Regions from separate parts of the Streptomyces sp. NBC_01314 genome, predicted to be linked through region 2. Evidence: riboswitches for the same ligand, from Rfam matches in the RefSeq annotation. Region 2 holds a riboswitch; the other holds the start of a gene.
What was found. Region 2 has a riboswitch for thiamine pyrophosphate ahead of thiC (phosphomethylpyrimidine synthase ThiC). Riboswitches for the same ligand answer to the same signal wherever they lie in the genome.
Positions count from the first base shown of each region.

Region 1: it holds a riboswitch for thiamine pyrophosphate, as region 2 does, so the genes downstream of both, OG622_RS15240 (thiamine ABC transporter substrate binding subunit) here and thiC (phosphomethylpyrimidine synthase ThiC) in region 2, are expected to answer to the same signal.

Region 1 is NZ_CP108394.1:3,497,939-3,502,831, forward strand. It holds gene OG622_RS15235 (ABC transporter permease) at 1-1,555, opposite strand, end outside; gene OG622_RS15240 (thiamine ABC transporter substrate binding subunit) at 1,666-2,742, opposite strand; TPP riboswitch at 2,832-2,938, opposite strand; gene rlmN (23S rRNA (adenine(2503)-C(2))-methyltransferase RlmN) at 3,018-4,124, opposite strand; gene OG622_RS15250 (hypothetical protein) at 4,252-4,692, opposite strand; gene OG622_RS15255 (hypothetical protein) at 4,695-4,893, opposite strand, start outside.
Region 2 is NZ_CP108394.1:5,729,146-5,734,038, forward strand. It holds gene OG622_RS25130 (SsgA family sporulation/cell division regulator) at 1-429, shown strand, start outside; gene OG622_RS25135 (YibE/F family protein) at 460-1,914, opposite strand; TPP riboswitch at 1,986-2,142, shown strand; gene thiC (phosphomethylpyrimidine synthase ThiC) at 2,135-3,979, shown strand; gene OG622_RS25145 (VWA domain-containing protein) at 4,076-4,893, shown strand, end outside.

The DNA.
Region 1 (4,893 bases), 2.2 Mb from region 2:
CCACCGCGCACACCACCATCAGAATCGTCGAAAGGGCCATGGCCTGGCCGTAGTTGAGGTCACCGGGACGACCGAGGAGCTGTGCCACGGCGACCGGGAGCGTCGGGTTGTCGGCCCGAGCGATGAACACGGTCGCCCCGAACTCACCGAGCGACACGGCGAAGGCGAACCCGGCCGCGATCAGCAGCGCCCGTCGCACCATCGGCAGATCGACCTCCCGCCACACCCGCCACGGCGACGCCCCGAGCACGGCCGCCGCCTCCCGCAGCCGCTCGTCCACCGCGCGCAGCACGGGCAGCATGATCCGTACGACGAAGGGGACGCCGACCAGGGCCTGGGCGAGCGGCACCAGGATCCAGGAGGACCGCAGGTCGAGAGGCGGCTCGTCCAGCGCGATCAGGAACCCGAAGCCGACGGTCACCGCGGACACCCCGAGCGGCAGCATGAGCAACGCGTCGAAACCACGGACGAGACGGCCGGCACGCCGGGTGAGCGCGGCGGCGGCGAGCCCGCCGATCAACAGGGCGATGACGGTCGCGGCGAGCGCGTACGTGAGCGAGTTCCCGACCGCCTCGATCGGTGCCACCAGGAAGATCCCACTGTCGTCGCCGGTCAGCGCCTCGTAGTAGCCGAACGCGGACCCCGGCGCGTCGAGCGACCGCTCCACCAGCACGCCCAGCGGCAGCAGGATCAGCACGACGACGGTGGCGAGGACCCCGCCCAGCAGTGCCCACTGCCCCGCCCCACGCGGTCGTCGGGAGGTGAGCGACGCGTCCACCAGCCGCAGGGCGGTCTCCCGTCGCCGTACGGTCCACGCGTGCACGGCGAGGATGACCCCGACCGCGACGAACTGCACGAGCGTCAGCACGGCGGCCGTCGCGAGGTCGAAGATCTCCGAGGTCTGCCGGTAGATCTCCACTTCGAGCGTCGAGAAGGTCGGCCCGCCGAGGATCTGCACCACCCCGAAGGAGGTGAAGGTGAAGAGGAAGACCATCAACGCGGCGGCGGCCACGGCGGGTGCGAGCGCCGGAAGCGTGACTTTCCGCCAGGCCGAGAGCGGCGACGCCCCCAGCATCCGCGCGGCCTCCTCCTGCCCCGGGTCGAGCTGCGCCCACAGCCCGCCGACGGTCCGTACGACGACCGCGTAGTTGAAGAACACATGCGCGAGCAGGATCGCCCAGACCGTGGTGTCCAGGCGTACGCCCCACAGTTCGTCGAAGAGTCCGCCGCGCCCGACCAGCGCCAGGAACGCCGTACCGACGACCACGGTCGGCAGCACGAACGGCACGGTCGCCACCGCCCGCAGGATGTCCTTGCCCCTGAAATCGAAGCGCGCGAACACATACGCGCCAGGGAGCGCGATCAGCAGCGTGAGCGCGGTCGAGACGAGTGCCTGCCAGGTGGTGAACCACAGCACATGCCGGATGCCGGGGTCCCCCACCACATCCGCGATCCGCCCGAGGTGCCAGGTCCCGTCGCCCTTCAGCCCCCGCACGACGATCGCGGCGACGGGGTAGGCGAAGAACACCCCGAAGAACGCGACGGGCAGCACCATGAGCCAGAGCCGCGCCGCGCTCCCCCGCCGACGCGGCCCGCGAGGTCGACGCGGTACGGCCACGACCTCCTTGGCCGCCTCAGCTTCCTCGGCCGCCTCGGCTTCCTCGGTCACTTCAGTACGAGCGAGGCCCACGACTTGACCCACTGGTCACGGTTCTCGGCGATCTTCTCGGGCGCCATGGTCGCCGGGTCCTTCGCCGCGGGCCCGTACTCGGTGAACTCGGCGGGCACGGACGCCCCCTCGACCACGGGGTACACGAACATGTTGAGCGGCATGTCCTCCTGGAACCTCTTCGAGATCAGGAAGTCGATCAGCGCCTTGCCGCCCTCGGCGTTCTTCGCGTTGCTCAGCAGCCCCGCGAACTCGATCTGCCGGAAGCAGGTGCCGGTCGCGACCCCGGTGGGCGCGGTCTTCGGCTTCGGGTCCGCGTAGACGACCTCGGCGGGCGGCGAGGAGGCGTACGACACGACGAGCGGCCGGTCACCCCCGGCCTTCTTGCCGTCCGTCGACCCGGAGAACTCCTGGTAGTACGCCTGCTCCCAGCCGTTGACGACCTTCACACCGTTGGCCTTGAGCTTGTCCCAGTAGCCCTCCCACCCGTCGTCCCCGTACCGCGCGGCCGTACCGAGGACGAATCCGAGCCCCGGTGAGGAGGTGGACGCGTTCTCCGTGACGAGCAGGTCCTTGTACTCGGGCTTGACGAGATCGTCGAACGACTGCGGCGGCTCGATCTTGTTCTTGCTGAAGTACGCCTTGTCGTAGTTGACGCAGATGTCACCGGAGTCGATGGGAGTGACCCGGTGCTCGTCCTTGTCCAACTGGTACTCGGCGCCGACCTTGTCGAGCCCCTTCGCCTCGTACGGCTGGAAGAGGCCGTTGTCGAGCGCGCGGGACAGCAGCGTGTTGTCGACACCGAAGAAGACGTCGCCCTGGGGGTTGCCCTTGGTCAGGATCGCCTGGTTGACGGCCTGCCCCGCGTCCCCGCTCTTGAGGACCTTGACCTTGTACCCCGACTCCTTCTCGAACGCCTTCAGCACGTCCTTGGAGTAGGCGAAGGAGCCGTGGCTGACGAGGGTGACGGTCTTGGAAGCGCCCGACCCTGTGTCGTCGGACGAGGAACCGCACGCGGACAGCGTGACGAGCCCGAGGCCGACAGCCGCGGCGACGAACGATCTGATCTGCACTGGATTCCTCCTGGGGGTGACCAGGAAGAGACGCGGCCCTGCCCGGGATCGTCGGAGATTTCCGAAGGCTCCCGGGCAGGGCGCAACAGCTTGAGTGATGACCGAACTTCCTACCCAGAATGACCTGGGCGAGGTTCAGAGGGTCTGCGGCCGCTTGCCGCACTCTCAGCGCTGTGGCGCTCCCCTGTCGGAATATGAAGATGTGTACGAAGGTCAGAGTACCCCGTGGCCTGATTCCGACTCCTACCGGTGGCCAGGGGGCCCTGTCTCCGGTCCTACCTCTCGGTGGCCGCCAGCTGCCCGCACGCCCCGTCGATCTCCTGGCCCCGGGTGTCCCGGACGGTCACCGGCACCCCATGGGCGGCGATGGCGTCGACGAACGCCTTCTCGTCCTCGGGCCGGGAAGCGGTCCACTTGGACCCCGGAGTCGGGTTCAGCGGAATCAGGTTCACATGCACCGGCTTGCCCTTGAGCAGCCGGCCCAGCCGGTCACCGCGCCACGCCTGGTCGTTGATGTCCCGGATCAGCGCGTACTCGATGGACAGCCGACGCCCGGACCTGGCCGCGTACTCCCACCCGGCGTCCATGACCTCGCGCACCTTCCACCGCGTGTTCACGGGGACGAGCGTGTCGCGCAGTTCGTCGTCCGGGGCGTGCAGCGAGATGGCGAGCCGACACTTGAACCCTTCGTCCGAGAACCGGTGGATCGCGGGCACCAGCCCGACCGTGGACACGGTGATCCCGCGCTGCGAGAGCCCGAGCCCGTCCGGCTCCGGATCGGTCAGCCGGCGAATGGCGCCGACGACCCGGTTGTAGTTGGCGAGCGGCTCGCCCATCCCCATGAAGACGATGTTGGAGAGCCGCGCCGGCCCACCGGGAATCTCGCCGTCCCTGAGCGCCCGCATCCCGTCGACGATCTGGTGGACGATCTCGGCGGTGGAAAGATTCCGGTCGAGCCCGGCCTGCCCGGTGGCACAGAAGGGACAGTTCATCCCGCATCCGGCCTGCGAACTGATGCACATGGTGACCCGGTCCGGGTACCGCATCAGCACCGACTCGACGAGCGTCCCGTCGAACAGTCGCCACAGCGTCTTACGCGTCGTCTCCTGGTCGGCCGACAGATGCCGCACGACCGTCATCAGCTCCGGAAGCAGCGCATCCTGAAGCTTCGCGCGCGCACCCGCGGGGATGTCGGTCCACTGTTCCGGGTCGTGCGCGTACCGCGCGAAGTAGTGCTGCGACAGCTGCTTGGCGCGAAACGGCTTCTCCCCGATCGCGGCAACAGCCTCCTTACGCTCCACAGGCGTGAGATCGGCAAGATGCCGCGGCGGCTTCTTGGCTCCGCGGGGGGCGACGAATGTGAGTTCTCCGGGCTTAGGCATAGCCGTACCAGTGTCGCAGATCAACGGGAGTGGCCCAGCGCGCCGAGCACCGGTCCGCCTTGCCATCCGTACCACCCGAGGCAGACGTGCCTGCGGCCCGTGGTGGGCCGCAGGCACGACGTTCAGGTCAGGAGCGCACCGTGTACTTCTCCGAGCACTTCGAGAAGTCGCCCTTCACCACGCACACCCACATCGTGTACCCCGTGTCCTCGGGCAGGTTGCCCGTGACCGTCACGGAGTAGGGGGAGCCGTGGCCACGGGTGGTCGCAACCCTGCCGGTGCTGAGATGGACCTCGATCCCGTAGCCGTCCGCGAGGACGTCATAGGCGCTCAGGGCGTCACCCGGTTCACTGCCGCTGGGGTCCTTCTGCCACATGGCGTTCCCCGCCGCCTCGCCCCAGGAGTTGTTCCTGACGCTGATGAAGGCGTCGCCCGAGGTGTTCGTCACGTAACCGAAGCTGAAACTGTCGGCCGCCGCCGCCGTACCCGCCCCGCCGATCACTGTCGTGGTCGCGACGGCCAGAGTTGCCGCGAGCGCGCCGAGCCGCGCCTTCATTGGTGTGCTCACGATCAGGCCTTGACGCCGATCTTCGAGGAGCACTTGGAGAAGGAGCCCTTCACCACGCACACCCACATCGACCACGTGGTGCCCTCGGTGAGGTTGCCCGAGGTCTCGTCGGAGTAGTTGGCGCTGTGCCCGCGCGTCGTCGCGATACGGCCGTCGCTGAGGTGGGCCTCGATCCCGTAGCCGTCCGGCAGGATGTCATCG
Region 2 (4,893 bases):
TCGGTACAGGCAGAGGTCATGATGAGCTTCCTCGTCTCGGAGGAGCTTTCCTTCCGCATCCCGGTGGAGCTGCGTTATGAGACCTGTGATCCCTATGCCGTGCGGCTGACCTTCCACCTACCGGGCGATGCTCCGGTGACCTGGGCCTTCGGGCGGGAGCTGCTCATCGACGGCGTGGGACGGCCGTGCGGGGACGGGGACGTCCACATCGCACCCGCCGATCCGGAGACGTTCGGCGAGGTCCTGATCCGGCTTCAGGTGGGCACCGACCAGGCGATGTTCCGGGTCGGCACGGCGCCGCTGGTGGCCTTCCTGGACCGTACGGACAAGCTCGTGCCGCTGGGGCAGGAGCGTTCCCTCGCCGACTTCGACACGCTGCTCGACGAGGCTCTGGACCGCATCCTGGCGGAGGAACAGAGCGCGGGGTGAACCGTTACGGCGCCAGGGTGCCGTAACGCTTCAGCGCTTGCGGCGGCGGCCCCTCCCCCCACGGGCCGGAGCGGGCACGGCCGCCGCCGGTTCCGGGGCCCCCGGGCGGTCGGCCGAGACGACCAGGGCGGCCAGCACGGTGGTCACCGGGACCGAGGCCACCAGGCCGATCGAGCCGACGAGCGTGCGCACGATCTCCTCGGCGACGAGCTCGCTGTTGGCGACCGTGCCGACGCTGCTCTGCGCGATCGAGAAGAGGAGTAGCAGGGGTAGCGCGGCACCGGCGTAGGCGAGGACGAGGGTGTTGACCACCGACGCGATGTGGTCCCTGCCGATCCGAATGCCCGCGCGGTACAGACCTCGCCAGCCCATCGCCGGATTGGCCTCGTGCAGTTCCCAGACCGCCGACGTCTGTGTGACCGTCACGTCGTCGAGCACACCGAGCGAACCGATGATGACGCCCGCGAGCAGCAGACCGCTCATATCGATCGTCGGGTACAGCCCGTGGATCAGACCGGTGTTGTCGTCCGTGTTGCCGGTCAGATAGGCCCAGCCGATGAATCCCGAGCCCAACAGGCCGATCAGCAGCAGTGAGATCAGGGTGCCGATCACCGCCACGGATGTTCGGGCCGAGAGCCCGTGACACATGTAGAGGGCGATCAGCATGATGGCGCTCGCTCCGATCACCGCGACCACCAGCGGATTCGAGCCCTGCAGGATGGCTGGCAGGATGAAGAGGGTCAGCACCATGAAGCTGATGGCCAGCGCCACCAGGGCCATGACACCGCGCATCCGGCCCACCACCACGACGGCGAGCGCGAAGATCCCGGCGAGCAGCGCCATCGGGAACTTCCGGTTCACATCGGTGACCGAGTACTGCAGGTCCTTGGGCGCGGCGGGTTCGTACGCGACCACGACCTCCTGGCCCTGCTCCAACTGCCGTGACTGGTCCGGCTGCACGATCTCAGTGAACGTACGGCCCTTGTCGTCGCCGGTCTCCACCCGGATCGTGGCCTTTTTGCAGGTGCCGTTGGCCTGCTGTTGGGCGGACGAGCCCTCGGCGGTGGACGTGTCGCCGGTCGGGGTGCCGCCCGAGGCGTTCACCGACGAGCAGTCGACCTCGTCGACCTTGGTGACGGTGGCCTGCTGTGTCTGCCGGTCGAAGCCCACGCCGGTGCGCTCGTGCGCCGGGGCGCCGCCGGGCCAGAGCACGACGAGGCCCACGACGACCGCGGTCGCGAAGGGGATCAGCACCGCTGCGATGACCTTGCGCAGGTGCTGCGAAACGGGCGCGGCGGGGCCGTGGCTGTGGCTGTGGGAATGCCCGTGGCCGCCACCGGAGGACGGGCCTTCGCCGCCTCCGGAGCCGTGGCCGCCGGAACCGTAGCCGGGGCCACCGTCGGACCCATGCCCGTGGCCGTTTCCGGGACCATGGCCATGGGGCGGCTCGGGGGGTGGAGGCGGGGGCTGCTGCGTCGTGGTCACCGACCGATCATCGCAAGAACGAGCGATGCCCACTGTTCACCGCGCCACATCTGCCGCTAGCGTGGAGGCACCTTTGCACACGCGGGAGCTCGGAGCACCGGGCTGAGAGGGCGTTGACCTCCGCAGACGCGATGTTTCACGTGGAACATCGTCGGGCGGAAATCGCTGCGTCGACCGCTGAACCTGTTACCGGGTAATGCCGGCGTAGGGAGTAGGTCTCATGACCATCGAGGACACACGCACGCCTGCCTCCAGCCAGGCGGACGGGACATCTGTCCCGTCCGAGGGCGAAAGGAACCAGGGCGAACAGCCCCTGGAGGCCGGGAAGTCCATCGGCTGGCACAAGTCGTACATCGAGGGCTCGCGCCCCGATCTGCGGGTGCCGGTCCGCCAGGTGCACCTCACCAACGGGCAGTCCGTCACCCTGTACGACACTTCCGGCCCGTACACCGATCCGACAGCGGAGACCGATGTCAGGCGGGGACTGCTCCCCCTTCGCGAGAACTGGATCGTCGCCCGGGGAGACACCGAGGAGTACGCGGGTCGTCCAGTCCGCCCCGAGGACGACGGGATCAAGCACACCTCGCCGCGTGGCGGACTGCGCAACCTCGACGCGGTGTTCCCGGGCCGGCCACGCCTGCCGCGTCGCAGTCGTGACGGCCGGGCGGTGACCCAGCTCGCGTACGCACGACGTGGGGAGATCACCCCCGAGATGGAGTACGTGGCCGTACGGGAGAACGTTTCGCCGGAGGTCGTCCGCGAGGAGATCGCCGCAGGCAGGGCCGTACTGCCGGCGAACGTCAACCATCCGGAGACCGAGCCGATGATCATCGGCAAGCGGTTCCTGGTGAAGGTCAACGCCAACATCGGCAACTCCGCGGTCACCTCCTCCATCGAGGAGGAGGTCGAGAAGATGACCTGGGCGACCCGCTGGGGCGCCGACACGGTCATGGACCTTTCCACCGGCCGGAACATCCACACCACCCGCGAGTGGGTGCTGCGCAACTCCCCCGTCCCCATCGGCACGGTGCCGCTCTACCAGGCGCTGGAGAAGGTCGACGGCAAGGCCGAGGAGCTGACCTGGGAGATCTACAAGGACACGGTCATCGAACAGGCTGAACAGGGTGTGGACTACATGACGGTCCACGCGGGCGTGCGCCTCGCGTATGTGCCGCTCACCGCGAACCGCAAGACCGGCATCGTCTCGCGCGGCGGCTCGATCATGGCGGCCTGGTGCCTGGCGCATCACAAGGAGTCGTTCCTCTACGAGAACTTCGAGGAACTGTGCGAGGTCCTCGCCGCCTACGACGTCACGTACTCCCTCGGCGACGGACTTCGGCCGGGCTCCATCGCGGACGCCAACGACAAGGCGCAGTTCGCGGAGCTGCGCACGCTCGGGGAACTCAACACGATCGCCAAGAGTTTTCACGTACAGACCATGATCGAGGGCCCGGGACATGTCCCGATGCACAAGATCAAGGAGAACATCGACCTGCAGCAGGAGATCTGCGATGAGGCTCCGTTCTATACGCTCGGCCCGCTGACCACCGACGTCGCACCGGCGTACGACCACATCACCTCGGGCATAGGCGCCGCGATGATCGCGTGGTGGGGCACTGCGATGCTCTGCTACGTCACGCCCAAGGAGCACTTGGGACTGCCCAATCGCGACGACGTGAAGACCGGCGTCATCACCTACAAGATCGCGGCCCACGCGGCGGACCTCGCCAAGGGGCATCCGGGCGCACAGGAGTGGGACGACGCGTTGTCGGACGCCCGCTTCGAGTTCCGCTGGGAGGACCAGTTCAATCTGGCCCTCGACCCCGAAACGGCCCGTGAGTTCCACGACGAGACGCTCCCGGCGGAGCCTGCCAAGACGGCCCACTTCTGTTCCATGTGCGGCCCGAAGTTCTGCTCGATGAAGATCAGCCAGAGCATCGCAGAGCGGTTCGGCGGTGCGGCGGCCGAGGGGGCTTCGCAGAAGGAGATCGCTGAGGGGATGCTCCAGAAGTCGAAGGAATTCGCGGAGAGCGGGAACCGGGTGTATCTGCCGCTGGCGGAATGAGAATCGGGGTGCGATGCCTTGGTGCTTCGGGGCATCGCACCCTTGAAGACCTCAGCAGGTCTGCCCTCCCGCTCTCTCGGCGGGCAGACTGCCCCCATGACAGCGAGAGCACTGAGCAAGGGCGCCAACCTTCCCGTCGAATTTCCCACGGTGCGCGTTGAACTGACGTGGTCCGGAGGAGTCGGCACACCCGATGTCGACGCCTCGGCGTTGCTGCTCACCGGTGTCGGACGTGTTCGCGACGACGGTGACTTCGTCTTCTACAACCAGCCGCAGCATGCTTCGAATGCTGTGGTCCACCTGGGAAAGCGGAGTGCCGGTGGTGTTCTGACCGACACGGTCGAGGTGGATCTGCACTCGCTCGAGCCCACTGTCGAGCGGGTCGTGCTGTGTGCGTCGGCCGATGGCGGAACGTTCGGGCAGGTGCCTGGGCTGACCCTGAGGCTGCTGGACGCCGCGACACAGACCGAGATCGCGCGGTTTCACATGGAGGCTGGGACGGAGACCGCGTTCATCGGCGGCGAGCTGTATCTACGGGCGGGGCAGTGGAAGTTCCGCGCAGTCGGTCAGGGTTATGCCTCCGGGCTCGCTGGACTGGCCTCCGATTTCGGCATCACCGTTGACGATGCGCCCTCGGACCCGTCAGCGTTCCCCTCGACCTGTGTCCCCGCACCGCCTGTCCCAGCCGCACTGCCTGTCCCAGCCGCACCGCCCGCCCCAGCCGCGGCACCGGTCGGCCCGCGGCTCAGCAAGGACGAGGAACAGCTGCCCGTCGACATGCGCAAGCGTCTGTCGCTGCGCAAGGAGCAGGTGGCGGTCAGCCTCAGAAAGCATGGAGCGGCCGGCATCACCGCGCGGGTCGTTCTGGTTCTGGACGCCTCCGGATCCATGTCCCTCCTCTACTCCAAGGGCGT